DNA from 2 places in the Xanthomonas cerealis pv. cerealis genome. Region 2 is predicted to be linked to the other one. Evidence: predicted binding sites of a transcription regulator. Region 2 holds the regulator's gene; the other holds the start of a gene.

Region 1 (15,723 bases), 1.8 Mb from region 2:
TCGCCCTCGTGAACCATGGCAATGCACCGGTCAGGCGCGCCAGCCTGAGCGTCAGCGGCAACCCGCTGTCGGTGCTGTCGCTACTGCTGCCGCCGCACGGCTGGCAGTGCGTGCGCCAGGCCCACGGCCTGCGCAGTGTGCAATACCAGTGCGGCACCCGCACCGACCTGGCGCCGGGCGCCAGCACCGCGTTCACCCTGACCACCCCGACCCGCCCGCTGCCGGCCGACCGCAGCATCGTGATCGAAGCCAGCGCCAACTCGGCCTCGGCCGATGCCGACCCCTCCGACAACGCCGCACGCTTCAGCACCCGCATCGGCCGCTGAGCGCAAGCGCGTTCGGGCAGAAAAGGCGCGGCATTGCGGCCGCGCCGTTTATTTTGCTACCGCGCCTGAGCCTACCGTTGCCGTTGAGGCCTCTGCTGTTGAAGCCACTCTCCCCCCGGGAGAGGGGTTGGGGTGAGGGTCGGGGCGTAGCCACCCAGCCATCCCGTCGAATGTAGCCTTAGCCCTCGCTCGGGCCTCTGCTATCGCGCTCGAGACGTTGCTGTTGCTGTTGCTGTTGCTGTCGCTGTTGCTGTCGCTGTTGCTGTCGCTGTCCCACCCGCTGCACAGCCACCAACCGCAACGCAGCAATCGCCGAAGTCAACGCCAGCAGTGCGCAACGCCCCCACAGCGCACGTTTTTTGCTGCAACCCAGCAAGATCCCGTGCTGCGGTGCAGGACGGCTTTCGTGCACGCCGTCCTTAACATGCCGGTCATATCATTTGAAACTTGTTGTCGAGAGTGCCGCTGTCATGACCATCGCCGCCCAGTTCGAAATCCAGTACATGCAATACCTCGACGCGGACGGCCAGCCGGCTCGCGGCGCCCTCCCGGCCGATTCGGCCAACCCGCAGACCCTGCTGGCGCTGTTCAAGCAGATGCTCTACGTGCGCACCTTCGACAGCAAGGCGGTCGCCCTGCAGCGCACCGGCAAGCTCGGCACCTACGCCTCGTGCCTGGGCCACGAGGCCACCCACATCGGCATCGGCGCGGCGATGCGCAGCGGCGACGTGCTGGCGCCCAGCTACCGCGAGTACGGCGTCATGTTCATGCGCGGCGTGCGCCCGCGCGAGGTGCTGCTGTACTGGGGCGGCGACGAACGCGGCAGCGACTTCCTGCGCGATTCCGACGCGGCCCGCGATTTCCCGATCTGCGTACCGATCTCCACCCAGTGCCTGCATGCCGCCGGCGCGGCACTGGCGTTCAAGCTGCGCGGCGAAGGCCATGTCGCGGTCGCCATTTGCGGCGACGGCGGCTCCTCGAAGACCGATTTCTATGCCGCACTCAATTCCGCCGGCGCCTACAAACTGCCGCTGATCCTGTGCGTGATCAACAACGGCTGGGCGATCTCGGTGCCGCGCGCGGCGCAGACCGGCGCGCAGACCCTGGCGCAGAAGGGCCTGGCCGGCGGCCTGCACTGCCTGCAGGTGGACGGCAACGACCTGATCGCGGTGCTGGAAGCGATGCGCAAGGCACGCGAGCGCGCGCTGTGCGGCCAGGGCGCCACGGTCATCGAATTCATGACCTACCGCCTGTCCGACCACACCACCGCCGACGACGCGCGCCGCTACCGCGACGCCGACGAGGTCAAGCACGCCTGGGAGCGCGAGCCGCTGACCCGGATGCGCACCTGGCTGAGCGCGCAGGGCCTGTGGAACGAGGCCGAGGAAGCGGCATGGAAGCAGGAATGCGCGCGCCTGGTCGACATCGAGGTCGATGCCTACCTGGCCACCCCCGTGCAGCCGGTGGAAGCGATGTTCGATTATCTGTACGCCGATCCGCCGCCGGACCTGCTCGCACAGCGCGCCGACGCCATCGCCCTGGAGCAGCGCCATGGATGAGTTCAGCCCTCGCCTCGCCGACACGGCCGCCGCACACGCGGCCGGCACCGCCCACAGCGCGGCCACAGCGCGCGGAGACAGCCCCATGACCAGCACCCCCATCACCTTGATCGAAGCGGTCACCCAGGCCCTGGCCTGGGAACTGCAGCACGACCCGTCGGTGCTGGTGCTGGGCGAGGACGTGGGCGTCAACGGCGGCGTGTTCCGCGCCACCGCCGGCCTGCAGCAGCGCTTCGGCGCGCAGCGCGTGCTGGACACGCCGCTGGACGAAACCACCATCGCCGGCCTCAGCGTTGGCCTGGCTGCGCAGGGCATGAGGCCGGTGGCTGAGGCGCAGTTCGACGGCTTCGTCTATCCGATGGTGGATCAGCTGATCTGCCACGCCGCGCGCCTGCGCAACCGCACCCGCGGCCGACTGCACTGCCCGATGGTGCTGCGCGTGCCGTGGGGCGGCGGCATCCGCGCGCCAGAGCACCACAGCGAAGCCAACGAGGCCATCTTCACCAACGTGCCCGGCCTGCGCGTGGTGCTGCCGTCCTCGCCGCAGCGCGCCTACGGCCTGTTGCTGGCGGCGATCCGCGAGCCGGATCCGGTGATCTACATGGAGCCCAAGCGCATCTACCGCCAGTACAAGGAAGTGGTCGCCGACGACGGCGAGGCGCTGCCGCTGGACGTGTGTTTCGTGCTGCGCGAGGGCAGCGACGTGACCCTGGTCGCCTGGGGCGCGCAGGTCAAGGAAGCGCTGGAAGCGGCCGACAAGCTGGCCGCCGACGGCATCAGCGCCGAAGTCATCGACGTGGCCACGCTGCGCCCGCTGGACTTCGACACCATCGCCGAATCGGTGGCGCGTACCGGCCGCTGCGTGATCGTGCAGGAGGCCCCGCGCAGCGCCGGCTTCGGCGCGGAGATCGCCGCGCGCCTGGCCGAGCAGTCGATGTACGACCTGGTCGCGCCGGTGCAGCGGGTGACCGGCTACGACACGCACATTCCCTTGTTCCGGCTGGAGATGAAATACCTGCCGAGCGTGGACAAGATCGTCGCGGCGGCCAAGCGTGCGGTCGCCGCAGGCTGAGATGCGCGCGCGCCTGCTCAGCGACTACCGCGCCGCCTACCGGCACCCGATTCGCGTCGCCGCCGGCGAGCGCGTGCTGCTGGGCGTGCGCGACGAGGAATGGCCCGCGTTCGTCTGGACCACCACCGCCGCCGGCAACGCCGGCTGGGCGCCGCTGGCCTGGCTGCGCGCCACCGGCGACGGCCACGCCGAAGCGCTGCGCGACTACGACGCGCGCGAACTGGATGCCGTGCAGGGCGACACCGTGACCCTGCATCACGAATACGGCGACTGGTGGTGGGCCGAGCGCGCCGATGGCGCGCAGGGCTGGCTGCCGGCGCGCGACCTGGAACTGCTGGAAGAGACCACATGAGCCAAACCAAGAGCTTCAATCTGCCCGACCTGGGCGAAGGCCTGCCCGACGCCACCATCGTCGAATGGTTCGTCAAGGAAGGCGACACCATCCAGCTCGACGAACCGTTGGTGTCGATGGAAACCGCCAAGGCAGTGGTCGAAGTGCCCTCGCCCGTCTCGGGCAAGGTGCTGAAACTGGCAGGCGCGCCGGGCGACATCGTCGTCACCGGCAGCATGCTGGCGCAGTTCGCGCCCGACGCCAGCATGCCGCAGCGCGCCGAAGGCCAGGACACCGGCCACCACCACGGCGGCGCCGCGCCGGCCAGCCCCGGCAAGGGCGCCGGCGCCGATGCGCCGGGCGGCAACGACCGCGTGATCGCCTCCGACACCGGCGGCGAACTGCGCGATGCCGACGCGGCGCCAGGCGATGGCGCACGCGACGACGCCGGCACCGTGGTCGGCGCGATGCAAAGCTCCAACGCCGTGCACAGCGAGCGCACGGTTTCGGTCGGCGGGGTCCGCGCGATGCCGGCGGTGCGCGCGCTGGCAAAGAAACTGGGCGTGGACCTGGCACGGGTGCGCGCCAGCGGCGGCGACGGCGCCGTGACCCTGGCCGACGTGAAGCAGGCGGCAGCGAACGGTTCGGCCGTTGTAGGAGCGGCTTCAGCCGCGACCACACCGCCGCCGCAGGTTGCGGCTGAAGCCGCTCCTGCAAAAACTGCAGCACCCTCGCGCACGCCACTGTCCACCACCGGCAAGCCCATGCGCACCCAGCCGCCCGGCGTCGTCGCGCACGGCCAGCCAGAGCCGCTCAAGGGCGTGCGCCGCAACATGGCGCGGGTGATGGCGCAGGCGCAACGCGAGGTGGTGCTGACCACGCTCAACGACGATGCCGACCTCCACGCCTGGGCACCCGGCAACGACATGACCGCACGCCTGGTGCGCGCGATCGTCGCCGCCTGCCACGCGGTGCCCGCGCTCAATGCCTGGTTCGACGGCGAGGCGCTGACCCGCACCCTGCACGCGCATGTGGATATCGGCATCGCCGTGGACACCGACGACGGCCTGTTCGTGCCGGCGCTGCGCAACGCCGACATGCTCGATGCGCGCGGTATCCGCGAAGGCGTCAACCGCCTGCGCCAGCAGGTGGAGGCGCGCAGCATCGCCGCCACGGAACTCAGCGGCTACACCATCTCGCTGTCCAACTTCGGCATGTTCGCCGGGCGCTACGCCACCCCGATCGTGGTGCCCCCGTGCGTGGCGATCATCGCCGCCGGCCGCGCCCGCCACCAGCTGGTGCCGGTGCTGGGTGGGGTGGAAACGCACAAGCTGCTGCCGCTGTCGCTGAGCTTCGACCACCGTGCCTGCACCGGCGGCGAGGCGGCGCGCTTCCTGCGCGCGATGCTCGACGAGCTGGCGTTGGCCGGCTGAACTGCGCGCCGCCGCCGCACACGGCGGCGGCGGCGTGGCGATCCATCAGTTGCGCTCGTCGACGCTCTGGATGACCTGCAGCGCCACCTCGGTCACGCCGCTGGCGTTCTGCAGTTGCATCAGCGCCGCATGCGCGGCCTCGACCGAGCCGTAGCGGATCGCCGCGCTGCCATCCATCGCCGAGGCGTAGACCGTGGTGCCGCCGGTCCTGCGTGCCAGCGCGTCGGCCACCGCCGGCGTGGTGCCGAACAACTTGAGCTTGGGCGCGACCAGCACGGTCTGCGCGGTCAGTTCGTTGATCGCCGCGACCAGGCGTTCGTCCGGCGTGAACGGATCCGGCGGCGCATGCGCCGCGTCGCGGGCCTCGCGCCCCAGCAGGATCGCGTACGGGCCGACCCGTGCCGCCACACGGTCCCCGGCATCCGCCGGATGCGGCCCGCGCAGGCGTTGTTCGGCGTGCAGGCGCACCATCGCGCCTGGAATCAGGCGGTAGGTGGAATGTCCGTAGCTGAAGCGCGCGCCGGTCGCCGCCTGCCGCAGCGCGCCGATATCCGCCGCCTGCGCCGAGAGCGACGGCGGGATCAGCACCACCGCGACCAGCGCCATGCCGAGCACACGGCGTGCCGTGCAATCGCGCCCGCGCTGCCGCATGGCCAGCACGGGCGCGCACCGCAGGCATCCGCGCACCGTCACGGCGAGCGCAGCCGACATCGGCCACAGGGGCGAACCGCGCATACGGTTGCGATTCCAAAGGGAGGAGGAAGACTAGGCGGGCACCAGCAGCGCACCAAGGCGACAGCTATATAGCAACCCGCTCTCCGCGGCGGCAATCGCCAATATCCGCAACGGTGACTTGCCGCGCGTTTTGGATCGCCCGCGTCTACGATTAACTCCATGCATATCGCGCGAGCATCGGCGTCGCTCTTCTACAGCCCAGAAAAGCATCGCAATCAAGCGCGTTGATTGTGCGTAATTCAGCTGAAAACGTGTGGTTTTTTGCTTTTTTTGCGAATGCCGAATCATGGCTTTCCGGCATACCGCAGCGGCGCGAGCGCGGCTTGCGATAAACGATAAAAATCGTAGCTGCAACGCAGTGCAGCGCGATTATCGTTCGAGTTCCGCTTGGCGCGAACCGCCCGCTGCGCCTGAAGCACACCAGGGCTGGAGCGAAACCGCGCTGTTGCCGAAACACCGTTTCGCATCCTCATGGCCCGCTTAGCGACCAGCACGCGGGCGAAGCGGGACATCAGGCTCGCCATCCCACATCTGAAACATGAACTCAACCTGTCTACCAAAAATGTTAATTGCGTCGTTATGTTCGTATCCAGGGGAACGGCAGCGTGCCATCGGTCGCAACGCCGCCGTGATCCACAACGCAAACGCAAGCAACTTGGCCGCCATGCGCTGCCGCGCCGGCAAGCCTTTCCCTAGCGCTCAGAGGAACTCGACATGACCCAGTCCATCCGCCGCCAGCGCCCGCTGGCGCCGCTGCCGTCGTTGCTGCTCGCCCTCGCCGCCACCTCCGCCTCCGCGGCCGAACGCGTGGATCTGCACGGCAAGGATCTGGGCGCGCTCAACACCCAGTACCAAGCCGCCGCCACCAGCCTGGGCGGCGTACCCGCCGCCGCCGCGGTGCGCCATGCCGAACTGGTCGGGTTGGATGCCGAATCCGCACTGCACCTGCTGAGCAGCAGCACCGACGACGACGGCACCGTGCACAGCCGCTACCAGCAGACCTTCCGCGGCGTGCCGATCTGGGGCGAGCACGTCGTGGTCAGCGAGCACGGCGACGGCCGCGTGCGCAACCTGTTCGGCCGCTCGGTGGCCGGCATGGCCAGCGAACTGCCGGCCACCGCGCCCGCCGCCGCGGCCGCGCTGCTGCCGGCCGACCGCGCGCTGGACGTGGCCAAGCGCGCCGCGCTCGGCGACGCGCTGGCCGCGCGCCGCATCGAGCGCGCGCAGGCGCCGCAGATGATCTACCTGGACGACGACGACCGCGCACACATGGCCTATGTGGTGTCGTTCTTCGCCGACGCGCCGCAGGGCGGCGAACCGACCCGGCCGTTCGTGATCGTCGATGCGCGCAACGGCGCGGTGCTGCGGCAATGGGAGGGTCTGACCACGCGCGATGCCAGCGGCCCCGGCGGCAACGTCAAGACCGGGCAATACGAATACGGCAGCAGCGGCAGCATCCACGGCTTCCTTGAAGTGGACAACAACTGCCGCATGCAGGACAGCGCGGTCAAGTCGGTGGACCTCAACGGCGGCAGCTCCGGCAGCACCGCCTACCAGTTCGCCTGCCCGCGCAACACCTACAAGGCCATCAACGGCGCCTACTCGCCGATCAACGACGCGCACTACTTCGGCGGCGTCATCGACAAGATGTACCGCGCCTATGCCGGGGTGGCGCCGCTGAGCTTCCAGCTGGTGATGCGCGTGCACTACGGCACCCGCTACGAGAACGCGTTCTGGAGCGGTTCGACGATGAACTTCGGCGACGGCAACACCCGCTTCCATCCGCTGGTCAGCATCGACGTCGCCGGCCACGAGGTCTCGCACGGCTTCACCGAGCAGAATTCCGGCCTCACCTATTCCGGCCAGCCCGGCGGCATCAACGAAGCGTATTCGGACATCGCCGGCGAAGCCACCGAGTACTACCTCAAGGGCAGCAACGATTTCCTGGTCGGCCCGGAGATCTTCAAGTCCAACGGCGCGCTGCGCTACATGGCCAATCCGCCGCAGGATGGCGCCTCGATCGATAACGCCGCCAACTACCGCAATGGGTTGGACGTGCATTACTCCTCCGGCGTCTACAACAAGGCGTTCTACAAGCTGGCCACCACGTCCGGCTGGAACACGCGCAGCGCCTTCGAGGTGTTCGCCCGCGCCAACCGCCTGTACTGGACCCCGAGCACCAGCTTCAACAGCGGCGCCTGCGGCGTGCGCACCGCGGCCAGCGACCTGGGCCGCTCGGCGGCGGCGGTGACTGCGGCGTTCAGTTCAGTCGGCGTGACCTGCAACCAGTAAGCACCGCTGCCAGCGCAACGCCACGCACGGCCATCCGCCATGGATAGCCGTGCGTCGTCGCGTGTCGCTATTGGCATTTGGCATTTGGCATTGGCAGCGCAGCGCCGCACACGCTGCCGGCGCGCGGTCGGCCGCCACGCGCCTCGCGCGCACGGCCGGCTGCGGTTAGGCTGCGCGCCTGCCTCCATCGCGATGCGGCGCACCTGTGCCGCATTCGCCCGACCGCCCCTTGCCTGGATTCCGTTGCATGCCATTCGCCACGCTGGGCCTAGCGCCCGAGCTGCTGCCCGCGTTTTCCCGCGCGCTCGACGCCGCCGGCTACACCGCACCCACGCCGATCCAGGCGCAGGCGGTCGCGCCGATCCTGCGCGGCGACGACCTGCTGGCCTGTGCCGCGACCGGCTCGGGCAAGACTGCCGCGTTCGCGCTGCCGCTACTGCAGCAGGCGGCGCTGCTGCCGCCCGGCCGCCGCGTGCACGGCCTGGTGCTGGTGCCGACCCGCGAATTGGCCACGCAGGTCGGCGACACCTTGCAGGCGCTGGGGCGCTACCTGCCGCGCCGCATCAAGGTCGCCGCAGTTGCCGGCGGCGCCTCGATCAATCCACAGATGCTGAAGTTGCGCGGCGGTGCCGACATCGTCGTGGCCACGCCGGGCCGCCTGCTCGACCTGGCCGCGCACAACGCGCTCGACCTGGGCGCGGTGCGCACGCTGGTGCTGGACGAGGCCGACCGCCTGCTGGCGCTGGGCTTCGAAGCCGAACTGGGCCGGATCCTGGCACTGCTGCCGCGGCGCCGGCAGACCCTGCTGTTCTCGGCCACCTTCCCGGCCGAGGTGGAAGGGCTGGCGCAACGCCTGCTGCGCGGGCCGCGGCGCATCGGCGAGGACGCCGCCGCCGCGGTCCCGGCGACGATCCGCCAGCGCGCGATCGAAGTGGACAGCGCGCAGCGCACCGCGCTGCTGCGGCACCTGCTGCACAGCGAGGGCTGGCCGCAGGCGCTGGTGTTCGTGGCCAGCCAGCGCGGCGCCGACAACCTGGCCGAGAAACTGCACAAGGCCGGCATGCCGGCGCAACCGTTCCACGGCGAACTGAGCCAGGGCCGCCGCAACCAGGCGCTGGCCGGCTTCAGGAGCGGCCAGCTGCAGGTGCTGGTCGCCACCGACGTGGCCGCGCGCGGGCTGGACATCGCGCAGCTGCCGGTGGTGGTCAACTACGACCTGCCGCGCGCCACCGCCGACTACACCCACCGCATCGGCCGTACCGGGCGCGCCGGCGCCGACGGCCTGGCAGTGAGCTTCGTCGATGCGGCCAGCGCGGCGCACCTGCGCCTGATCGAAAAGCGCCAGCAGTTGCGCGTGCCACGCGAGCGCATTGCCGGTTTCGAGCCGGCGCAGGCGGCCGTGGCCGCCGTGGCCGCTGCCGAAGCGGCGCCGCAGACGGGAGGCATCAAGGGCAAGCGCCCGAGCAAGAAGGACAAGCTGCGCGCGGCGACTGCGCCGGGCGCTGGCGGGTCGCCTGCGAAGGATTGATGGGGCTCGCGGCGCTGCGCGCGGCCGGTGGCACGGGATGCGCGCGCTATTTCGCAGCGCGACGGTCGCCAGCGATCCGATGCATTGCGTGCGCTGATCCTGTCGGTCGCGGCTGAAGCCGCTCCTACAGCAGCTTGCAGCTGGCTGGCGAAGGCACTATGGCAGCGGCTTCAGCCGCGACAGCAGCCGCAACGCCCCCGTGTCGATCATCGCGGCCGATGCCCCGCTGGCCACCCGGATCCGCTCCCGCAGGCAGATGCGCGAACCGCCCTCAATCGTCGAACGGATCGGCCACGGCGGCGCTGTCACCCTGCGGCCGCGGCGTGCGCTTGCCCGGCCTGCTGCGGATTTCCACATAGAACTGGGTGCCGCCGGTAGCGACCAGCGCGTCGATCGAACGCAGCAGCTCGGCCGGCGGCACCACCGCGGCGCTGGCCTCTTCGGCACCGAACAGCGTGTCGAAATCCCAGTAGTCGGCACCCGCCGGCAAGGTCTTGCGGCGTTCGCGGCGGATGTACTTGCGGATGTCGTGCTTGCTGGCGTCGAGCAGGCGGTCGGGGTGCTTGCCTTCGATGCGGAGCTGGTAGGTCTTCTTCACTGCGGGGAGGATCCTGGAAAGAGGGAGGGCGCTGGCCGGGCATGCGCGGCAGCGGCCGCTGGCGGACGCGCCCGGACAGGCCGTCGCGCTGGCCGCTTGCGTGCACGGCGGGCCGCCATGGTGCCAGAACCCGGCCCCGCGCTGCGGATTGCCGATAATCGGTGCCCGGCGCATGCCGGCGCCGCCGCAGGAATTGCCGATGACCGACCCTTCCGCCGTCGCGGGCTGCGGCGTCCTCGTCGCCGGCGCCAGCCGCGGCATCGGCCTGGCGATCACCGACGCCAGTTGGCAGGCCGGATTCGACATCGACCTGATGGCCGCTGTGCGCTGCAACCGCGCCGCGCTACCGCTGCTGCGCGCCAGCCACCGTGCCTGCATCCTCAACATCAGCTCGATCAACGCGCTGCGGCCGACACCGCGGGTGCCAGCGTACTCGGCGGCCAAGGCCGCGCTGAACTACTACACGACCACCCTGGCCGCGGAACTGGCGCGCGAACGGATCCGGGTGAATGCGATCGCGCCCGGCTAGATCGAATTCCCCGGCGGGCTGTGGGACCAGCGCCGCGCGCAGCAGCCGGAACTGTACCGGCGCATCCGTGCCGCCATTCCGTTCGGCGACTTCGGCGCGCTCGAGGACGTCAGCAACGCCGCACTGTTCCTGGCCTCGCCGCAGGCGCGCTGGATCACGGGGCAGGTGCTGGCGTTAGACGGCGGGCAGTCGCTGGGCGCCAGAGGTCCGGGCGCGGTCGCAGGGTTGCAGCGTTTCGCCGCAATCCGGCTTCGGATCAGCGACAGGGGCAACTGTAGGAGGGACTTCAGTCCCGACCGCGGCGCAGCCGGCGGTCATTCCGCCAACTGCGCCGCATCCACCACCTGCCCCCGGCGCGCGGATGCAGGGCATGTTCGACCAGCGCGGCGGAGTTGATCCGATAGCGCCGGGGCAGCAGCGGCGCGAGCATCCCGAGCACGGCGGCGGCGGCGCGCTCGGCCGCACCAACGTGAGCGAGGCGAAGCCCAGCGCCTGCAGGTCGCGCTCCAGTTCGCCCTTGACCCGGTTGTAGAACAGGCGCGAGCGCGGATCGGCGCCCGGTGCCGAGTTCAGCGCGAACGCGGTGGCGCCGAGCTGCCGCAGCTGCCGCGCGATCGCCAGCGGGTAGGCGTGATCGACGCGGCGGAACGCGGCGCGCGAGCCGGCCTGCTTGATCGTGGTGCCGAGCGCGCAGATCGCCACGTCTGCCTGCCACCACGGCGCCTGCGCCGGCAATTGCTCGAAATCGACCAACGGGTTGTCCAGCTTGGCGTGCACGACATCCAGCGCGCGCCGGGTCGGGGCGACCACCGCGCTGCACTCCGCCGCGGCAAGCAACTGCGCCAGCACATGCGAACCGACCAGGCCGGTGGCACCGGCGAGCAGGATCTTCATCGAAAGCGCCTTTGCGCGATGGTTGGAGGAAGCTACGACGATCGCAGGCTCAGGGGCAAAGTGCGGTCGGCATGCGGATTCGATCGGCTTCCGAATCCACAAGACGCTTCGTGCCGTACCCTGACCCCTCTCCCGATGGGAGAGGGGTCACAGTTCACTTCTCCCTTCGGGACCATGGCCCCCTTTTCGGGGGAAGGTGCCCCGAAGGGGCGGATGACGCCACGGCGCAGCCTCGCGCGCCCGACACACAAACCGCGCGCCTGCACGGCCGCCACGAGCCCACACGCCACGCATGGTCGCCGCGCTGCGGCTTGTACGCCACAATAGCCGCCCATCGCGCCGTCCGGCGCCGCTGCAGCCAACCGAGGAGCCGTTCGATGTTCGTGGTGTGTGGAGAGGCCCTGTACGACATCTTCATCGACGGCTATGCCGGCACCGCGGTCGGCATGACCGCGCGCCAGGGCGGTTCGCCGTTCAACGTGGCGATCGGCCTGGCCCGCCTGGGCACGCCGGCGGCACTGTTCACCGGGCTGTCCACCGATCCGCTCGGCCGCCAGCTGCGCAACACCCTGGAACGCGAAGGCGTGGCCCTGCAGCACTGCATCGACAAGGCCGAGGCGACCACCCTGGTGATGGTCGCGCTGGACGCGCAGGGCGTACCCAACTATTCGTTCTATGGCACCGGCTGCGCCGACCGCGTGCTGACCGTGGCCGACCTGCCGGCGCTCGGCGCGGCGGTCGGCGGCCTGCACTTCGGCTCCTACACCCTGGTCGCCGAGACCACCGCCAGCACCTTCCAGGCCCTGGCCGAGCGCGAGCGCGCGCAGCGGCTGATCTCGCTGGATCCGAACGTGCGGCCGACGGTGGAACCGGACATGGCGATGTGGCGCACGCGGCTGGCGCGCTGGATCGCGCTGGCGCACGTGGTCAAGGTCAGCCAGGAGGACATCGAATTGCTGTACCCACAGCAGGATCCGTTCGCGATCGCGCGCAGCTGGCTGCAGCAGGGCCCATCGCTGGTGGTGATGACCCTGGGCAGCGACGGCGCGGTAGCCTGGCGCGGTGATGCCGAGGCGCGCGTGGCCGGGCGCGCGGTGCAGGTGGCCGATACCGTTGGTGCCGGCGACAGCTTCCAGGCCGCGCTGCTGCACCAGTTGCCCGACCTGGCCGCGCTCGCTGCGCTCGCCCCGTCGGCGCCGGCGCTGCAGCAGTTGCTGAACTTCTGCGTGGCCGCCGCGGCGATCAACTGCACCCGCGCCGGCGCCAACCCGCCCAGCCTGGACGAGATCCGCGCTGCACTTTAAGGCGTGCGCTCCATTCCCGAATAGGCCGCCCTGTTGTCGAACCGCCAGCCAGCGCTGCGTGACGCGGCGCTGGCTGGCGGCCACCGGCTCAAGCCCGCGCCGCCAACGCCGATATCCTGTTCCTGAGTGTCGCCATGGGCGGCGCGTTTACTGGGAGGAAGCGTCCGCATGCCGGACCATCGCGACGAGCCACCCGTCGGCGGACTGCGCAAGCTGTTGTCGCCGCGTCGCCGTGAACCGGCGCCGCCGGCCGCCTCCGCGGTGGCGCCACGCGGGCATGGCCATGGCCATGCCCGTGCGCATGGTCATGGTGCCGCGCCTGCGGCGCCGGGCGAGCACGCCGATCCGGCCGCGGCCACCGCGGCGCTGATCCACCTGTTCAACCACGCCCACCAGCCGCTGGAGCTGCTCGGCGCCTTCGCCAACGGCATGGCTGGCCTGCACGGCGAGCTGGGCGACATGGGCCGGCGCTTGCAATCGGCCGCCAGCAGCAGCGACTGGCCCAGCTACGGCCGCGCGCTGCGCCAGCTGATCGACAAGTACATCCGCACCATCGACGTCGGCGATCCGCTGGCCGGACCCAGCGACACCGAACGCCTGCGCGACCTGCTGCGCCAGGCCATCGCCGGCGCACTGGCCTCGCTGCTGCACGCCCTGCCGGAACTGGCCAGCGAAGCGGAGGCCACCGGCGAGGCGCTGCGCCAATGGCGCCCGGATCTGCCGCTGGAGCCGGTGGCGCAGCGCGTGCGCGAGCTGTGCCATCAGGTGTCGCTGCGCGCCAGCGACAGCCAGGAGCAGCAGACCCTGCTGCTGGGTCTGTTCGACCTGCTGCTGGAGAACGTCGGCGAACTGCTCGACGACACCAGTTGGCTGCAGGGCCAGATCGCGGTGGTGCGCGACATGATCAGCGGCCCACTGGACCGCTATTCGATCGAGGAAGCGCGCGGCAGCCTGCGCGAAGTGATCTACAAGCAGGGCCTGCTGAAGCAGGGCATCGCCGAATCCAAGGAGGCGATGAAGGACATGATGGTGTCCTTCGTCGAGAACCTGGATGGCATGGCGATCAGCACCAGCGAATTCCACGACCGCATCGCCGACTATTCGCAGACCATCCGCGACGCGCGCAGCATCGGCGACCTCAACCGTCTGCTGCAGGAAGTGCTGCAGGACACCGGCCACGTGCAGCAGCAGGCGCTGCGCGCGCGCGACCACCTGATCGCCGCGCGCCAGGAAGTGGACGCCGCCGAGCAGCGCATCCTGCGCCTGGAGCAGGAGCTGCAGGACGTCAGCGGGCTGGTACGGGTGGACCAGCTCACCGGCAGCCTCAACCGGCGCGGGCTGGACGAACTGTTCGCGCGCGAACTGGTGCGCACCGAGCGCAGCACCCAGCCGCTGTGCGTGGCGATGCTGGACCTGGACGATTTCCGCGCGCTCAACGAAATCTACGGCCATCCCGGCGGCGACGCCGCGCTGCGCCACGTGGTCGAGGTGGCGCGCACCACCTTGCGCGGCAGCGACGCGATCGCGCGCTTCGGCGGCGAGGAATTCCTGCTGCTGATGCCCGACTGCACCATCTTCGAAGCGGCCGCAGCGGTGACCCGGGTGCAACGCGCCCTGGCCCAGCGCGCGCTGGTGCACGAGGACCAGCGCGTGTTCATCAGCTTCAGCGCCGGGGTGGCGATGCGCCGCGCCGGCGAGACCCAGGACGTATTGGTCAAGCGCGCCGACCGTGCCATGTACGAGGCCAAGAAGGCGGGCAAGAACCGGGTGATTTCAGCGGATTGAGGGCCCGGCGCGTGGCGCCGGGTCGGGACCGGGGACCGGCAAGCGCATCGTCCGCCCGATCGCGCACCGCAACGCGAGCCGCGCTGTATCCGCAGCGTCGCAACTGCTTTTACGGGTCCCTGGTCCCCTGTCCCCGGTCCCGCCCTTGTCCCCGAATCATCTGGAACAGCACCACCACCCCCAGCACCAGCGCCCCGGCGACGATACCGACCAGCGCATTGCCCAGGTTGAGCACCACGCTGCCCCAGGCGCCCTGCGGTGCGATGCCTTCGAGGACGTGGTGCAGCGGGCCGATGCTGTGCACCAGGATGCCGCCGCCGACCAGGAACATCGCCGCGGTGCCGGCGATCGACAGCACCCGCATCAGCCACGGCGCCAGCCACAGGATGCCGCGACCGACCGCGGCGGCGGCGGCGCCCTTGCGAGTCAGGGACAGGCCCAGGTCGTCGAGCTTGACGATGCCGGCGACCAGGCCGTACACGCCGACGGTCATCGCCAGCGCGATCGCCACCAGCACCATGATTTGCTGGGAGAACGGCACCCCGGCGACCACACCCAGCGACAGCACGATGATCTCCGCGGACAGGATGAAATCGGTGCGGATCGCGCCCTTCACCTTGTCCTTCTCCAACGCCACCACGTCCACCTTTTCGTCGGCCAACGCCTGCAGCGTTTGCGCATGGCGCTGCGCGTCCTCGTCCCTGGAATGCAGGAAGCGGTGCGCCAGCTTCTCCACGCCCTCGAAGCACAGGAACGCGCCGCCGATCATCATCAGCGGCGTGATCGCCCACGGCAGCCAGGCGCTGATCGCCAGCGCCGCCGGCACCAGGATCGCCTTGTTGAGCAACGAGCCCTTGGCCACCGCCCACACCACCGGCAGCTCGCGGTCGGCGTTGACCCCGGTGACCTGCTGCGCGTTCAGCGCCAGGTCGTCGCCGAGCACGCCGGCGGTTTTCTTCGCCGCCACCTTGGTCAGGAGCGACACGTCGTCGAGCAGCGAGGCGATATCGTCGAGCAGGGTGAACAGGCTGGCGCCGGCCATGCGGGGATTCCATTCGGGTGGATGAACGGGGATTCTCGCCGATTCCGCGCGCCCGGGACGTGAGCGGCACCCACCGCCTCAACCGCGCGTAACGCCGGCGCGGTTGCCGTGCGCAGGCAGACCAATACCGCCCGCAAGACGCCCATGGACCAGTTCCTCACTGCCCCCGCGCCATCGTCGACGACGTGCTCGACGCCATCGCCGCACTGCAACCGCTGTTGCGCTCGGATCCGGCCAGCGGCACTCGCATCGTGCTGCAGGCCGAGCGCGCCCGCGCCGAAGGCGTCGACGTGGC
Region 2 (15,723 bases):
GCCGCGCTGGAACCAGGACTGGCCGAGCGACTGCACCAGAGCCTGGCCGAATGCGTCAGCAAGCAGGAAGCGCGCAACGAACCGGCCGTGGTGCTGGTGCCGGCGCAAGTCCGCGCCGCGCTGGCCAGGCTGGTCCGCCACAGCGTCCCCTCGTTGTCGGTGCTGTCCTACAGCGAAGTACCGGAAGACAAGCGGTTGAAGCTGGTGGGAACGATTAGTTGATGGATTGCGGGGACCGGGGACCGGGGACCCGGAAAAGCGAAAAGCGAAGAGCGACACAGCGGTACCGACGCAACGACTGGATGGTTAGGCACTCATGAACATGGCAGCACATAGGCAATCGCTGGGCACCAGGACATCGGCTTTAGCCCGGTCCCCGGTCCCCGGTCCCCGGTCCCGGAGAACACACGCATGAAAATCAAACGCTTCGTAGCTCCCGACATGCGCACCGCGTTCCGCATGGTGCGCGACGAGCACGGCCCGGATGCGGTGATCCTGTCCAACCGGCGCACCGACGAAGGCATCGAGATCGTCGCCGCCAGCAACTACGACGAAGCCCTGGTGCAGCAGGCCCTAGATGCGGCGCGTCCGGAAGAGCAGGCGCCGCGGCTGCAGGTGTCGGCAGCCAACCCGGCGCCGCGTGCGGCCAAGTCCGGCGCCATGGCCAACCCGGCGATGGCGATGATGGCCGCGATCAGCGAGCGCCGCTCCCCGGCCACGGCCAGCATGGCCCAGCCCGCGCCGGCGCGGCCGCTGACCCAGCCCGCCGCAATCGCCACCTCGGCAATGCCGGCTGGCACCGCGCCCACGCCGAACCGTGCGTCCGCCGCACTTCAGGCCCCTGCCCCGGCTCCCGCAGCCGCCGCGCCCTTCGCCGAATTCCGCATTCCCGAGGACGTATTCCGCAACGCGCCGATCAGCGTGCCGATGGCGAGCCCGTTCACCGCCGCGGCCAGCGCCGCCGCGAGCGCCGCCGCCGTACCGGCATGGCTCGACGACATCGCCGCGGTGTCGCTGAGCCCGGCCGCCACGCCGGGCGCCCCGGCTGCGCCCAGCGCCGAACCGGTCGCCGCCGCCACGGCGCCGGCCACCACTGACGGCAGCGCCGGGATTCCGGCGCTGCCGGCCCTGACGCCGGTGCCGAGCTTCCCGGCAGCGCAGAACGACGAACAATTGACTCAGCTGCGCGACGAACTGGCGCTGATGCGGCAGATGATCGAGCGCGAGATGAACCGGCTCACCGACGAGCGCCTGCGCGGTTCGCCGGTGCGCGCCCAGGCGCTGGAACTGATGGACGACTACGGTTTCGACAGTGGCCTCATCCGCGACGTGGTCATGCAGATCCCCGCCGACCTGGAGCTGCACCGCGGCCGCGGGCTGATGCTGGGACTGCTGTCCAAGCGCCTGCCGATCGCGCCGCTGGATCCGATCGAGGAAGGCGGCGTGATCGCCCTGATCGGCCCCACCGGCGCCGGCAAGACCACCACCATCGCCAAGCTGGCCTCGCGCTTCCTGGAACGCCACGCCGCCCGCGACGTGGCCCTGGTCACCACCGATACCATCCGCGTCGGCGGCCGCGAACAGTTGCACAGCTACGGCCGCCAGCTCGGCATCGCCGTGCACGAGGCCGACAGCGATGCCGCCCTGCAGCAGCTGCTGGAGCGTCTGCGCGACTACAAGCTGGTGCTGATCGACACCGCCGGCATGGGCCAGCGCGACCGCGCCCTGGCTGCACAATTGCACTGGCTGCGCGCCTCGCGTGTGGTCCGGTCCTTGCTAGTACTCCCTGCCAACGCGCATTTCTCCGACCTGGACGAGGTGGTGCGCCGGTTCGCCGGCGCCGATCCGCAGGGGGTGATCTTGACCAAGCTGGATGAAACCGGGCGGTTTGGCAGTGCCCTGTCGGTGGTCGCGGACCACCGGCTTCCCATCACCTGGGTGACCGATGGTCAGCGCGTGCCGGACGACCTGCACCGCGCCAACGCCGCCAGCCTGGTATTGCGCCTTGAAGATTTGCGGCGCGCTGCCGATAAGCCCTGTACTCCGGAGCAGAACCATGCCGTCGCGTGATTACGCCAATCTCACCAATGCCTTCCCCCTGTCGGCAACCCGCAGCGAACCGCTGGGTCCGCTAGGCCCGGTGCGCACGATCGCCGTGACCGGCGGCAAGGGCGGCGTGGGCAAGACCAACATCTCGGTCAACCTGTCGATGGCGCTGGCCGACATGGGCAAGCGCACCCTGCTGCTGGACGCCGATCTTGGCCTGGCCAACGTCGACGTGCTGCTCGGGCTGACTCCCAGGTTCACCCTGGCCGACTTGGTCGCCGGGCGCTGCACCCTGGAAGAAGTGCTGATCGACCTGCCCAACGGGTTGATGGTGGTGCCCGCCGCCTCCGGCCGCCGGCACATGGCCGAACTGCCGCCCGCCCAGCACGTCGGCCTGGTCAACGTGTTCTCCGAGCTGCAACGCGACCTGGACGTGATGATCATCGACACCGCCGCCGGGATTACCGACAGCGTGCTGACCTTCTGCCAGGCCGCGCAGGACGCGGTGGTGGTGGTCTGCGACGAGCCGGCCTCGATCACCGACGCCTACGCGCTGATCAAGGTGCTGTCGCGCGAACGCGGCGTGGACCGGATGCAGATCGTCGCCAACATGGTTCGCGACCCCAACGAAGGCCGCCTGCTGTACGACAAGCTGAGCCGGGTGTGCGAGAAGTTCCTCGGCGACGTGTCGCTGAACTACCTGGGCTGCGTGCCGCAGGACGACTGGCTGCGCCTGTCGGTGCAGCGCCAGCAGCCGGTGGTCAAAGCCTACCCGTCCAGCCCGTCGGCGCAGGCGATCACCGAAATCGCCCGCCGCACCTCGCGCTGGCAGGCGCCGACCGCGCCACGCGGCAACGTCGAGTTCTTCGTCGAACGGATCATCCAGAGGGGGGTCGCCGCATGAACGCCGCCGCTCAGTACCGCGCCGTGCAGCGCAACAGTTCCAACGACTACATCGCCCAGCATTCGGACCTGGTGCGGCGCATCGCCCACCACCTGGCCGCGCGGCTGCCGGCCAGCGTCGAGATCGACGACCTGATCCAGGCCGGCATGATCGGCCTGATCGAGGCCTCGCGCAGCTACGACGCCGACCAGGGCGCCTCGTTCGAGACCTACGCCTCGATCCGCATCCGCGGCTCGATGATCGACGAGATCCGCCGCGGCGACTGGGTGCCGCGCTCGGTGCACCGCCGCGCCCGCGACGCCGCCTCGGCGGTGCGCAAGATCGAACAGAGCACCGGCCGCGCCGCCGCCGCCAACGAAGTGGCCGCGGCGATGGACATGCCGCTTCCCGACTACATGCGATTGATGGAAGATGCCGCACGCGGCCAGGTACTGAGCCTGGAGTCGCGGGTCGAGGACCATGGCGAACTGGACACCATCGCCAAGGGCGGCCCCAATCCGCAGCAGATGCTGGAACGCAGCGAGTTCGGCCGCGAGTTGGGCAAGGCGATCGCGCAGTTGCCCGAGCGCGAGCAGCTGGTGCTGTCGCTGTATTACGAACAGGAATTGAACCTGAAGGAAATCGGCGCGGTGCTCGGTGTCAGCGAGTCACGCGTCTGCCAGATCCACGGCCAGGCCACGGTACGCTTGCGCGGACGCTTGAAAGCGTTCGAAGCGGCGGACGCTGGCCTGGAAGACAAAGAATAAGACCCAAGGGAGTTAGCGGTGAACAAGAACATGCGGATTTTGATCGTGGACGATTTCTCGACGATGCGGCGCATCGTCAAGAATCTGCTCGGCGATCTGGGCTTCACCAACACTGCAGAGGCCGAAGACGGCAACAGTGCGCTGGCGGCACTGCGCTCGGCACCGTTCGAGTTCGTGGTCACCGACTGGAACATGCCCGGCATGACCGGCATCGACCTGCTGCGCAACATTCGCGCCGACGACAAGCTCAAGCACCTGCCGGTGCTGATGGTAACCGCCGAGGCCAAGCGCGAGCAGATCATCGAGGCGGCGCAGTGCGGCGTGAACGGCTACATCATCAAGCCGTTCACCGCGCAGACGCTGCAGGAGAAGCTGGGCAAGATCTTCGAACGCCTGGGAGCGACCGTCTGATGCAAGCCACCGCCGAACGCAGCGCCATGATCGAACGCCTGCAAGGTGCGCTGGACGCACTGGAGCGTGGCGACGAAGCCGCCTGGCGCAAGGAAATCGACACCCTAGCCGCCTGGCGCACGCGGCCGATGATGCAGGGCCTGAGCCGGCTGGCGCGCGACCTGGGCCAGGCGCTCGGCGAGCTGCCCACCATCCCCTCCGAAGCCGGGGAGCTGGACGATGCCTGCTCGCGCCTGGACCACGTGGTGGCCATGACCGAACAGGCCAGCCACCGCACCCTGGACCTGGCCGAGGAATGCCGCGCGCTGGCCGAGCAGCTGCGCGCCGGCGGCCTGACCGGCGACCAGGGCGAGATCCTCGACAAGATCCGCCATAACCTCACCGAGATGGCCCTGGCGCAGAGCTTCCAGGACCTGACCGGGCAGATCATCCGCCGCGTGGCGACCATCGTGCGCCGCGTGCACGAGGGCTTCGGCGCGCTCGGCCTGCCGCCGAAGGACGACAAGAAACCCGACGGCAGCTTGGCCGGCCCGGCGCTGGCCGGCCTGGACCGCCACGGCGTGTCGCAGGACGACGCCGACGATCTATTGTCCGGATTGGGGCTGTAACGCCATGAGCGCCGTACCCGACGACATTGCTGCCGACTTCATCATCGAGGCCCAGGAAATCCTGGACCGGCTCGGCGAGCAATTGGTGTCGCTGGAGCAGGCGCCCGAGGACAGCGATCAGCTCAACGCGGTATTCCGCGGTTTCCACACGCTCAAGGGCGGCGCCGGATTCCTGGCGATCAACGCCATGGTCGAGCTGTGCCACGCCGCCGAGGACACCCTGGGCCAGGCCCGCGCCGGCCAGGCCACCCTGCAGGCGCGGCACTTCGACGCCGCGCAGCAGTCGCTGGACTACCTGCAGTCGATGCTCGACGCGTTCGGCAGCGGCAGCGAACCGCCGCGCGCGCCGCAACAGCTGATCGCGCAGTTCGCCACCAGCGGGGAAGAGACCGCCGCGCCCAGCGCCAAGGCCGCCGTCGCCGCGCCGCCGCCCGCCGCAGGCGGCAACGGCGACATGATCGACGACGACGAATTCGAAGCGTTGCTCGACCAGTTGCACGGCGGCGCCGCGCCCGCCGCGCTGCCGGTGCCGGCCGCCGCGCCGCGGCCGGCGCCCAGCGCCAAGCCCGCCGCTGCGCCCGGCAAGGCCGCCGAACCCGAACACACCGTGCGCGTGGACACCAAGCGTCTGGACGCGATCGTCAACCTGATCGGCGAACTGGTGCTGTCGCGCAACCGGCTCAAGACCCTGCGCGTGCGCCTGCGCGACGAAGAACTGGACCGCGCGGTCAGCAGCCTGGACATTGCCACCTCGCGCCTGCAATCGGCAGTGATGCGCACCCGCATGCAGCCGGTCGGCAAGGTGTTCTCGCGCTTTCCCAAGGTCGCGCGCGACGTCGCCCGCTCCCTGAACAAGGAAGTGGACCTGGAACTGATCGGCGCCGACACCGAACTGGACCGCAACCTGGTCGAGGCGCTGGCCGATCCGCTGGTGCACCTGGTGCGCAACGCGATCGACCACGGCATCGAGACGCCTGCGCTGCGCGAAGCCACCGGCAAGCCGCGCGGCGGCCACGTGCGCCTGTCGGCGCAGCAGGAAGGCGATTACGTCAGCATCGAGGTACAGGACGATGGCGCCGGCATCGACCCCGAACGCCTGCGGCAGAAGGCCCGCGAGAAGGGTCTGATCGATCCGGAAGCCGCCGCGCGCCTGACCACCGAGGAGTGCCTGCACCTGGTGTTCCTGCCAGGTTTCTCGACCAAGGCCGAAGTCACCGACATCTCCGGCCGCGGCGTCGGCATGGACGTGGTGCAGTCGCGCATCCGCGAACTCAGCGGACAGATCCAGATCCAGTCCGAACTGGGCCGCGGCAGCCGCTTCCTGATCCGCGTGCCGCTGACCCTGGCGATCCTGCCGACCCTGCTGGTGCAGGCCGGCGACACCGTCTATGCGCTGCCGCTGGCGCGTGTGGTGGAAGTGCTGCACGCGCCGCGCCGCGCGCTGGGCTGGTTCGACGGCCGCGCCGTGCTCGACCGGCAATCGCACACGTTGCCGCTGGTGGATCTGCGCAAGTGGTTGAACATCGAAGCGCCGGAACTGCCGTTGCTGACCGTGGTGGTGCTGCAAGCCGGCGAATCGCGCATGGGACTGGTCGTGGACCAGGTCCGCGGCCGCGAGGAAGTGGTGATCAAACCGCTGCCGCGCGCACTGCGCGGCCTGCCCGGCTACGCCGGCGCGACCCTGATCGGCGATGGCCGGCTGGCGTTGATCCTGGATGTGGATGGGTTGAAGAGCTGAGGGTCCGGGGACCGGAAGATGGTGTCCGAGCGAAAATCGCTGTCAAGCGATTTGACGAAGAAATGCCGTTTTTCTGAAAAAGAAACGGCCATCCTGCCATTCAAGCGCAGTGCTTTTTCTGTAGGAGGGGCTCCAGCCCCGACGCTTTACTCGTAACGCATCGGGGCTGAAGCCCCTCCTGCAGCAAGCCGGAATGCAGCGCACTCGCGATCATTCCCGGGTCCCGGGTCCCCGGTCCCGAAAAACAGCCCCACCATCAAGTCCCTCCCCTAACTGCCGATAGTTTCTGCATGGACAAACTCAGTCTCATTGGCTTGCTGTTGGCGATCGCCTCGCTGGTAGGCGGCAGCATCCTCAAGGGCGCCGGCGTCTCGGCGCTGTGGTCGCCGGCCGCGTTCGTGATCGTGATCGTCGGCACCGTCGCCGCGATCCTGGTGCACACCCCGCCGGCGGTGTTCAAGCGCGCGTTCCAGATCGCCAAGTGGATCCTGCATCCGCCGTCCAGCGATCGCCAGGCGCTGCTGCAGCAGATCGTGGAGTGGAGCAACATCGCCCGTCGCCAGGGCCTGCTCGGCCTGGAGAACCAGGTGCAGCAGCAGCAGGACCCATTCGTGCGCAAGGGCCTGCAGATGCTGGTCGACGGGGTGGAGCCGGAATCGATCCGGCACATGCTGGAGATCGACCTCGACGGCCAGGAACACTGCGACCTGGCCGCGGCCAAGGTGTTCGAAGGCATGGGCATCTATGCACCGACGCTGGGCATCATCGGCGCGGTGCTGGGCCTGATCGCGGTGATGAAGAACCTCGCCGACCCGAGCAAGCTCGGCCACGGCATCGCCGCCGCGTTCACCGCCACCATCTACGGCATCGCCTCGGCCAACCTGCTGTTCCTGCCGATGGCCAGCAAGCTCAAGAGCGTGATCAAGCACAGCAGCGGCGAGCGCGAAATGATCATCGAAGGGCTCATCGCCATCGCCCAGGGCGAGAACCCCCGCAACATCGAATCGAAGCTGGCCGGCTTCTTGCATTGACCCCACGACTATGGCCCGCAAGCGTCAGCACGAAGATCACGTCAACCATGAGGCATGGGCCATCCCCTATGCCGATCTGATGACGTTGTTGCTCGCCTTCTTCGTGGTGATGTACGCGCTGTCCACGGTCAATGAAGCCAAGTACCGGGTCATGGCCGACGCGATGAGCACCGCCTTCGGCGGCGCGCCGCGGACGATGAGCCCGGTGCAGGTCGGCGAGCACCTGATGCAGGGTCAGGGCGGCGCACGCCCGACCCCGATCAAGTCCAGCCCGGCGCTGTCTCTGCCCGACCCGAACCGGCTGCCCTCGGCCTCGCCGCTGCGCTCGCCCAGCGCGCTGCGCGACGAGGACCAGCTGCGCCGCGCGCAGCGCCAGCTCGACGGCATCGCCGACCGGCTCGGCGCCGCGCTGGCGCCGCTGATCCAGAAGAAGCTGATCACCGTGCGCCATGCCGGACTCTGGATCGAAGTGGAAATCAACAGCGACATCCTGTTCGGCTCCGGCTCCGCCTCGCTGGACCAGAGCGCCCGCGCTACCCTGGCGCAGCTGGCGCAGGTGCTGGTGCCGGTGCCCAACGGCGTGCGCGTGGAGGGCTATACCGATAACAGCCCGATCGCCACCGTGCAGTTCCCGTCGAACTGGGAACTGTCGGCGGCGCGCGCGGCCAGCGTGGTGCATTTGTTCGCCGACCAGGGCCTGCAGCCGTCGCGGCTGTCGATGATCGGCTACGGCGAGTTCCGCCCGCGTGCCGACAACGACAGCCAGGCCGGCCGCAACGCCAACCGCCGCGTGGTGCTGGTGATCCTGGCCGACGCCGGCGGTCCCGATAGCGGCAGCGACCCGGCGCCCGGCGCCGCGGCCGGCACCCCGTCGCCGCAAGACCGATTGACCAATACCGCCGGCACCGTGCCGACAACCTCGCTACATGCCGCCGCAGTGGCTGCCGGCAATACCGGCCAGCCCCGCGCGGTACCTGCCGCCATTGAAGGAGTGAACTGATGCGCATCTGGGCGATTGCCAACCAGAAGGGTGGCGTGGGCAAGACCACGAGCACGCTGGCGCTGGGCCGTGGCCTGGCCATGCTCGGCCACCGCGTGCTGATGCTGGATCTCGATCCGCACGCCTCGCTGACCCGCGCCTTCGACGTGCCGCAGGACCCGCCGCCGAGCGGCGTGCTGGAGCTGTTCGCGACGCCGCCGAGCGACCTGGCCGCGCTGGCCCGCCACAGCGCCATCGAGCGCCTGAGCTATGTCTGCGGACAGACCGCGCTGGCCACGCTGGAGCGGCGCAGCGCCAACCAGCCTGGGCTGGGCCTGGCCCTGCAGCAGGCGATGGCGCGGCACGCCGGCCAGCACGATTACATCCTGCTCGACTGCCCGCCGACCCTGGGCCTGCTGATGATCAACGCGCTGGCTGCGGCCGACCGGGTGATCATTCCGACCCAGGCCGAACCGCTGGCGCTGCACGGCCTGGCCAGCATGGTCCGCACCGTGGACATGGTCGAGCGCTCGCGCCGCCGTCCGCTGCCCGCCTCGATCCTGCCGACCCTGTTCGACAAGCGCACCCGCGCCGGCAACGACACCTTGCGGCAGATGCAGGACAGCTACGGCGAGCGGGTCTGGGAAGACGCGATCCCGGTGGACACCAAGATCTGCAACGTCAAGGCGTTGACGGTGGCCGGCGTCCCCGGCGACTACCCTGGCCGCGGCCTGGCCGCCTACCGGCGCGCGCTGGAATGGCTGGTCGCCAGCGACACTACGCCGATGGAGCAGGCCGCATGAACACGCCCGGGGTCATCGACGACTATCTGGAAGGCCTGCTGCACGACGTGATCGCCGATGAGCGCGACGCCACACGCCAGGCCACGCTCGCCGCGGCCAGCGCCGCGCCGGCGCCAGCGCAGGAGCCGCTGCACACCGTCGCAGCGCCCGCCCCGGCCGGCCCCACCCCGGAGGAACTCGCCGCCGCGGTCCTGGCCGAAGCCGATGCCGACCCAGCCCTGGCCGGCATCATGTCGCAGCAGGCCCTGGCGCCCAAGCAGGCCGGCCCCACCCCGGAAGAACTCGCCGCCGCGGTCCTGGCCGAAGCCGATGCCGACCCAGCCCTGGCCGGGATCATGTCGCAGCAGGCCCTGGCGCCCAAGCCGGCCGGCCCCACCCCGGAAGAACTCGCCGCCGCGGTCCTGGCCGAAGCCGACGCCGATCCGGCCCTGGCCGGGATCATGTCGCAGCAGGCCCTGGCGCCCAAGCCGGCCGGCCCCACCCCGGAAGAACTCGCCGCCGCGGTCCTGGCCGAAGCCGACGCCGATCCGGCCCTGGCCGGGATCATGTCGCAGCAGGCACCGTCGGCCGCCGAGCGCGACGCCGATCTCGAGGTGGTCGCGGCGATGGAGATGCAACGTGCCGCCGCGCCGCCGCGCGACCTGGCCGCCGAAGACGATGCCGCCGCTGCGCGCGCGACCAAGCGCCCGCCAATGGCGGTGCCGCCGGAACGCCGCGTCGAAGCAGAGCGCGCGCAAGCGGCAGGCCCGCGCCTGCCGCCCAACCTGCAGGCGTTCATGGCACCGAGCGTGCCGCACGAAGCTTCCCCGCACCAGCGCCGCGCGCCGGAGCGCAGCACCCGCTGGCTGCGCCTGCGCTGCGGCGAACAAGCCTATGCGCTGGAACTGCTGAAGGTGCAGGAAGTGGTGCTGCCGGTGCCGTTGCTGGCCTTGCGCGGCACCCCGCCGGCGATGTTGGGCATCATGAATCTGCGTGGCCAGGTGGTGCCGGTGATCGACCTGGGCATCCACCTGGGCGCCGCGCCGATCGAGATGGACATGCTGACCCGGGTGGTGGTGCTGGAAGAGAACGGCGAGACCCTGGGCCTGCGCGTGTCCGCGGTCGAGGACGTGGCCAGCCTCACCGACCAGCAGATCGAGCCGCCGGACAACGCCCGCATCTGCCGCATCTCCAACCACCTGTTCCGCGGCGTGGCGCGACTGGCACAGCAGCCGATGATCCTGCTCGACGCCGAGCAACTGCTGCACTGAGACCACACGGGCATGGTCCGGCCGCGCATGGACGCTTGCGGGTGAGCAGCACCATGGACCGCAGGCTCGCTGCGGTAAGCGAGTGCGTCATCCAGCCGTCTCCAGCGCGCCCGTCGCGGCACTACTTTAGGGCGGCCCGGCGTCGTGCCAGCGGCGATGTCCCACGGCATCGCCAGGCGGCAACTGCCAACTCTGCCGCACTTTCCCGATGCGCCGCTAAAGCTTCCCGCGTATTGGCCGTTATCTGCCCTAGAACAATTCCGTGCGGAGCAATGATGAGCACAGTCACCCTTGGCGAAGATCTCGGCATCGAGACCAGCGCCGACCTGAAACAACGGCTGACCCCGTTCCTGGCGTCGGCCGACGAGCTGCAGTTGGACGCCGGCGAGGTCCGCCGCATCCATACCGCATCCGTGCAGGTGCTGTGCGCATTCGTCGATGCCCGTCGGCAGGATGGCAAAAGCACTGTGTTCGCGGCCTGCAACGACACGTTCCGCGACGCGGCACGCCTGCTAGGGGTCAGCGCATCGCTAGGCCTTCCTGCAACCCCTGACAACCTGAAATCTGTGGAGAACGCGGCATGAGCGCACGTATCTTGGTGGTGGACGATTCGGCGTCGATGCGCCAGATGGTCTCCTTTGCCCTCACTTCGGCCGGGTTCGCGGTGGAGGAAGCCGAAGACGGCCAGGTCGCCCTCGGCCGCGCCCAGGGCCAGCGCTTCAACGCGGTGGTCACCGACGTCAACATGCCGAACATGGACGGCATCTCGCTGATCCGTGCGCTGCGCCAGCTGCCGGACTACAAGTTCACGCCGATGCTGATGCTGACCACCGAGTCGGCGGCGGACAAAAAGTCCGAAGGCAAGGCCGCCGGCGCCACCGGCTGGCTGGTCAAGCCTTTCAACCCGGAACAGCTGATCGCCACCGTCCAGAAAGTCCTGGGCTGATTCCCTCTCCACCCTTTTCCGGATTCCCCGCCCATGAGCATGGACCTGCAACGTTTCCACGCCACCTTCTTCGAGGAAAGCCGCGAAGGGCTGGACGCGATGGAAGCCGGATTGCTGTCGCTGGAAGAAGGCAACCGCGACCCCGAAACGATCAACTCGGTGTTCCGCGCCGCGCACTCGATCAAGGGCGGCGCCGCTACCTTCGGCTTTGAGGCGATGGCCGGCCTGACCCACGTGCTGGAGACGCTGCTCGACGAGCTGCGCTCGGGCAAGCGCGAGGTGGAAGCGCACGCGATCGACGCGATCCTGGGCTCGGTGGACGTGCTTCGCGCATTGCTGCGCGAAGCCGAGCACGGCACCCCGGCCGATCCGGTCGCGGTCAAGGCCGTGCACGACCGCCTGCAGCAGGCCCTCAACGGCAACGCCGCCGCGCCCGTGGCGACCCCGGCCGCCAACCAGGCGGCCGAGCCGGAAGCCTGGCAGATCGGCTTCACCCCGGCGCCGTCGCTGTTCATGAGCGGCAACGACCCGCTGCGCATCATCCGCGAGCTGGAACACCTCGGCCCGCTGCAGGTCGCCTGCCGCACCGCGCGCCTGCCCGGCTTCAGCGACCTCGACCCGCTCGAGGCCTATCTGGCCTGGGACCTGGGCCTGGTCGGCAAGATCCCGCGCAGCGCGATCGAAGACACTTTCGCCTGGGTGATCGACGATTGCGAACTGGACATCCGCGCGGTGCCGCCGCCGAGCCTGGCCAACGCGCCCGCCCCGACCCTGGCGCAGCCGCCGGCCAGCGCCACCGCCGCGCCGGCCGCCGCTGTCGCCGCCAATGCGCCGGCCGGCAACGCCGCCGCCGCGCACGAAGCGGAAAGCTCGATCCGGGTCAGCGTCGACAAGGTCGATGCGCTGATCAACCTGGTCGGCGAACTGGTCATCACCCAGGCCATGCTCAAGCAGGTCTCCGGCGACCTCGACCCGGCCCACGCCGAACGCCTGTTCGCCGGCCTGGACCTGCTCGAACGCAACACCCGCGACCTGCAGGAAGCGGTGATCGGCGTGCGCATGCTGCCGGTGGACGCAGTGTTCCGCCGCTTCCCGCGCCTGGTCCGCGACCTGTCCAGCCGCCTCGGCAAGCAGGTGCGGCTGCGCACCATCGGCGAAGGCACCGAACTGGACAAGGGCCTGATCGAGAAGATCGCCGATCCGCTGGTGCACCTGGTGCGCAATTCGATCGACCACGGCCTGGAAATGCCCGAAGCGCGCCGCGCCGCCGGCAAGGACGAGACCGGCACCATCACCCTGGCCGCCTCGCACCAGGGCGGGCACATCGTCATCGAAGTCAGCGACGACGGCGCCGGCCTCAACCGCGAGCGCATCCTGGCCAAGGCCACCGAGCGCGGCCTGAGCGTACCGGACAACCCGACCGACGCGCAGGTGTGGGACCTGATCTTCGCCCCCGGCTTCTCCACTGCCGACGCCGTCACCGACCTGTCCGGCCGTGGCGTGGGCATGGACGTGGTCCGCCGCAACATCCAGGGCCTGGGCGGTGAGGTGCAGCTGGAAAGCAACTCCGGCCGCGGCACCCGCGTGCTGATCCGGCTGCCGCTGACCCTGGCGATCCTGGACGGCATGACCGTGTCGGTCGCCGGCGAAACCCTGATCCTGCCGCTGGCCTACGTGCTCGAAGCGCTGCAGCCGCAGCCCGACGACATCCGCAGCATGGCCGGCGAAGGCCGCGTGCTGCGGGTCCGCGGCGAATACCTACCGATCCTGTCGCTCAGTGATTCCTACGGCTACGGCCGTACCGAGCAGGCCGAGCCGCTGGTGGTGGTGGTCGAGGCCGACGGCCAGAAGATCGCGCTGGAAGTGGACGAACTGGTCGGCCAGCAGCAGGTGGTGGTCAAGAACATCGAGAACAACTACCGACGCATCGGCGGCATCTCCGGCGCCACCATCCTCGGCGACGGCCGCGTCGCCCTGATCGTGGACATCGGCGGGCTGGTGCGTTCGCTGAAGGTGCCGCAAGCGGCCTGAGCGCAGCGGCATACGCACCGACGGCGACGCTGGGTCGCGTCGCCGGCTAAAGAAATCGCGGCCGAAGGCGTTGCTTAAGGGACAAGCGGCATCCTGGACGGGCCACCGGCATCGTGACGCAAACGGGTCCGTCCAGACCAAATTGAGGTTGGCGTTCGGTTCGGTGCAATGCCGACCACGTCCAGGGCATGATGCCTACTCACGGATGCGCCTGATGCACACCGTGAAGTTCCCGAAGATCAGGCAGCCGAACACGCATTCCCGCCCGATCAGCTTTACCCGCATCGCGCGCGCAACGCACAGGCTGCAGCGGCGATGCAGCAGGCCGCATGCGCCCAGCGCATGCGCCCCGGGAATGCCGGCGGTGTTGTTGCCGCGGAGAAAACGCAGTCCTGACGCCGTCGCTGAAAGCTGAAGTTTCATCTTTCCCGACGCAACGACCGCCACGCCACGGAGCACACAGGCGCCGCCCCGTCTCCGTGGGGATGCGGCCTTGCGTTGCGGTCGTCATCCAATTGCTGCATGGACGCAGCAAACGCAACTGTCACCCTCACGTCAGCCGCTCCCCTTGCCCCTGGTCTTACTGGAATTTCGTCATGAATGCATTTCTGCAACGCTACAACGTCGGCCGTCGGCTGACGCTGGCCTTCGGTCTTTTGATCCTGCTGTCCTGCTTGCTGGTGGCCGCCGGTGTCGTCACCATCGCCAAAGCACGCGGCGAGCTCGACGGCATCGTCAACGTCAACATGGAAAAGATCCGGTTATGGGGCGAGATGCTGGATGCCAACAGCAGCATCTCGATCGCGTTGCGCGACCTGTCCATGGCCAAGGATGCCGACGACATGGCCACGGCCAAAGAGACCATCGACAGCCAGCGCCTGCACTACAACAGCAACCGCGATGTGCTGTTCGCCACCACCACCGATGCGCAGGGCATGAAGAACCGCGCAATGGTGACCAAGCAGCGGGACATCGCCCGCATCTCCAACGATGCGATCATCGCCAACGCCATGACAGGCCACCAGGCCGAGGCGCAAGCGATGCTGATGGGGCCTGGTGGCGCAGCGATGAACGCCTGGCAAAAAGCGATCCGCGACTGCGTTTCCAGCCAGCGCAGGAAGGCCACCCTCGCCTACACCTCGGCAACCCAGGCAATGGTCAACGGGCGCAATACGCTGATCGCCGGAGGCGTCGGCGTGCTGTTGGTCAGCAGCCTGCTGGCCTGGGCGATCACCCGCAGCCTGACCCAGCCGCTGGAGCGCGCCACCCGCGCCGCCGAGGCGATCGCCGACGGCCGCCTGGACAACGACGTCGGCACCCAGGGGCGCGACGAACCGGCCCGCCTGTTGCACGCAATGCAACGCATGCAGGCGCAGTTGCAACGCTTCTCCAGCGAAACCACGCTGATGATCGAACTGCACGCCGACAAGGACATGAGCCATCGCATGCCGCTGGATTTCCCCGGCGTCTACGGCGACCTGAGCAAGGGCATCAACACCATGATGTTCGAGCACCTGGACGCCATCGTCGATGCGATCGCGGTGCTCAACGAATACGCCAACGGCGACCTGCGCCGCGACGCGCGGCGCCTGCCGGGTAGCCGCGTGTTCCTGCACGAATCGATGGACGCGGCCAAGGCCAGCCTGCTGGCGATCAACACCGAGATCAAGCGTCTGGCCGCCTCAGCCGCCGCCGGCGACTTCAGCGTCCGCGGCGATGCAGCGCACTTCCAGCACGACTTCCGCCTGATGGTGCAGGACCTCAACGCCATGATGGAGAACAGCGACCGCAACCTGGGCACGTTGTCCGAACTGCTGCGATCCCTCGCCGCCGGCGACCTGACCGCACGCATGCACGGCGAGTTCCAGGGCGTGTTCGCTACAATGCGCGATGACGCCGACACCACGGTCGCGCAACTGACTGGGATCATCGGCGGCATCCAGACCGCCGCAGTCAGCATCAACGCCGCCGCCAGCGAAATCGCCACCGGCAACGACGACCTGTCGCGCCGCACCGAGCAGCAGGCCGCCAGCCTGGAAGAAACCGCCGCGTCGATGGAAGAACTGACCTCCACAGTCAAGCAGAACGCCGAGCATGCGCGCCAGGCCAACCAGTTGGCGGTCGGCGCCGCCTCGGTCGCCTCGCAGGGCGGCGAGGTGGTGAGCCAGGTGGTGACCACCATGAGCGGCATCGAGATCTCTTCGAAGAAGATCGCCGACATCATCTCGGT

Evidence for each region. Region 2 encodes FliA, which starts transcription of late flagellar genes. Its sites were predicted from a motif close to TAAAGTTTNNCNNNCNNNGGCCGATAA; they were not measured.
Region 1: E4A48_RS15710 (GGDEF domain-containing protein) is a predicted target of FliA. The motif match lies at 12,690-12,716, and genes of this name have one in related genera.

Annotation. Positions count from the first base shown of each region.
Region 1 is NZ_CP038228.1:3,517,898-3,533,620, forward strand. It holds gene E4A48_RS15645 (lamin tail domain-containing protein) at 1-326, shown strand, start outside; gene pdhA (pyruvate dehydrogenase (acetyl-transferring) E1 component subunit alpha) at 797-1,885, shown strand; gene E4A48_RS15655 (alpha-ketoacid dehydrogenase subunit beta) at 1,878-2,957, shown strand; gene E4A48_RS15660 (SH3 domain-containing protein) at 2,959-3,309, shown strand; gene E4A48_RS15665 (dihydrolipoamide acetyltransferase family protein) at 3,306-4,721, shown strand; gene E4A48_RS15670 (hypothetical protein) at 4,767-5,372, opposite strand; gene E4A48_RS15675 (hypothetical protein) at 5,741-5,968, opposite strand; gene E4A48_RS15680 (M4 family metallopeptidase) at 6,171-7,748, shown strand; gene E4A48_RS15685 (DEAD/DEAH box helicase) at 7,996-9,276, shown strand; gene E4A48_RS15690 (DUF6172 family protein) at 9,548-9,874, opposite strand; partial or broken gene E4A48_RS15695 (SDR family NAD(P)-dependent oxidoreductase) at 9,857-10,601, shown strand; partial or broken gene E4A48_RS15700 (NAD-dependent dehydratase) at 10,718-11,297, opposite strand; gene E4A48_RS15705 (carbohydrate kinase family protein) at 11,675-12,601, shown strand; gene E4A48_RS15710 (GGDEF domain-containing protein) at 12,770-14,386, shown strand; gene E4A48_RS15715 (DUF808 domain-containing protein) at 14,496-15,428, opposite strand; gene E4A48_RS15720 (hypothetical protein) at 15,614-15,723, shown strand, end outside.
Region 2 is NZ_CP038228.1:1,682,979-1,698,701, forward strand. It holds gene flhA (flagellar biosynthesis protein FlhA) at 1-222, shown strand, start outside; gene flhF (flagellar biosynthesis protein FlhF) at 412-2,070, shown strand; gene E4A48_RS07505 (MinD/ParA family ATP-binding protein) at 2,057-2,950, shown strand; gene E4A48_RS07510 (RNA polymerase sigma factor FliA) at 2,947-3,696, shown strand; gene cheY (chemotaxis response regulator CheY) at 3,715-4,107, shown strand; gene E4A48_RS07520 (protein phosphatase CheZ) at 4,107-4,715, shown strand; gene E4A48_RS07525 (chemotaxis protein CheA) at 4,720-6,453, shown strand; gene E4A48_RS07530 (flagellar motor protein) at 6,744-7,484, shown strand; gene motD (flagellar motor protein MotD) at 7,495-8,484, shown strand; gene E4A48_RS07540 (ParA family protein) at 8,484-9,266, shown strand; gene E4A48_RS07545 (chemotaxis protein CheW) at 9,263-10,516, shown strand; gene E4A48_RS07550 (STAS domain-containing protein) at 10,792-11,100, shown strand; gene E4A48_RS07555 (response regulator) at 11,097-11,462, shown strand; gene E4A48_RS07560 (chemotaxis protein CheA) at 11,496-13,493, shown strand; gene E4A48_RS07565 (hypothetical protein) at 13,689-13,916, opposite strand; gene E4A48_RS07570 (methyl-accepting chemotaxis protein) at 14,090-15,723, shown strand, end outside.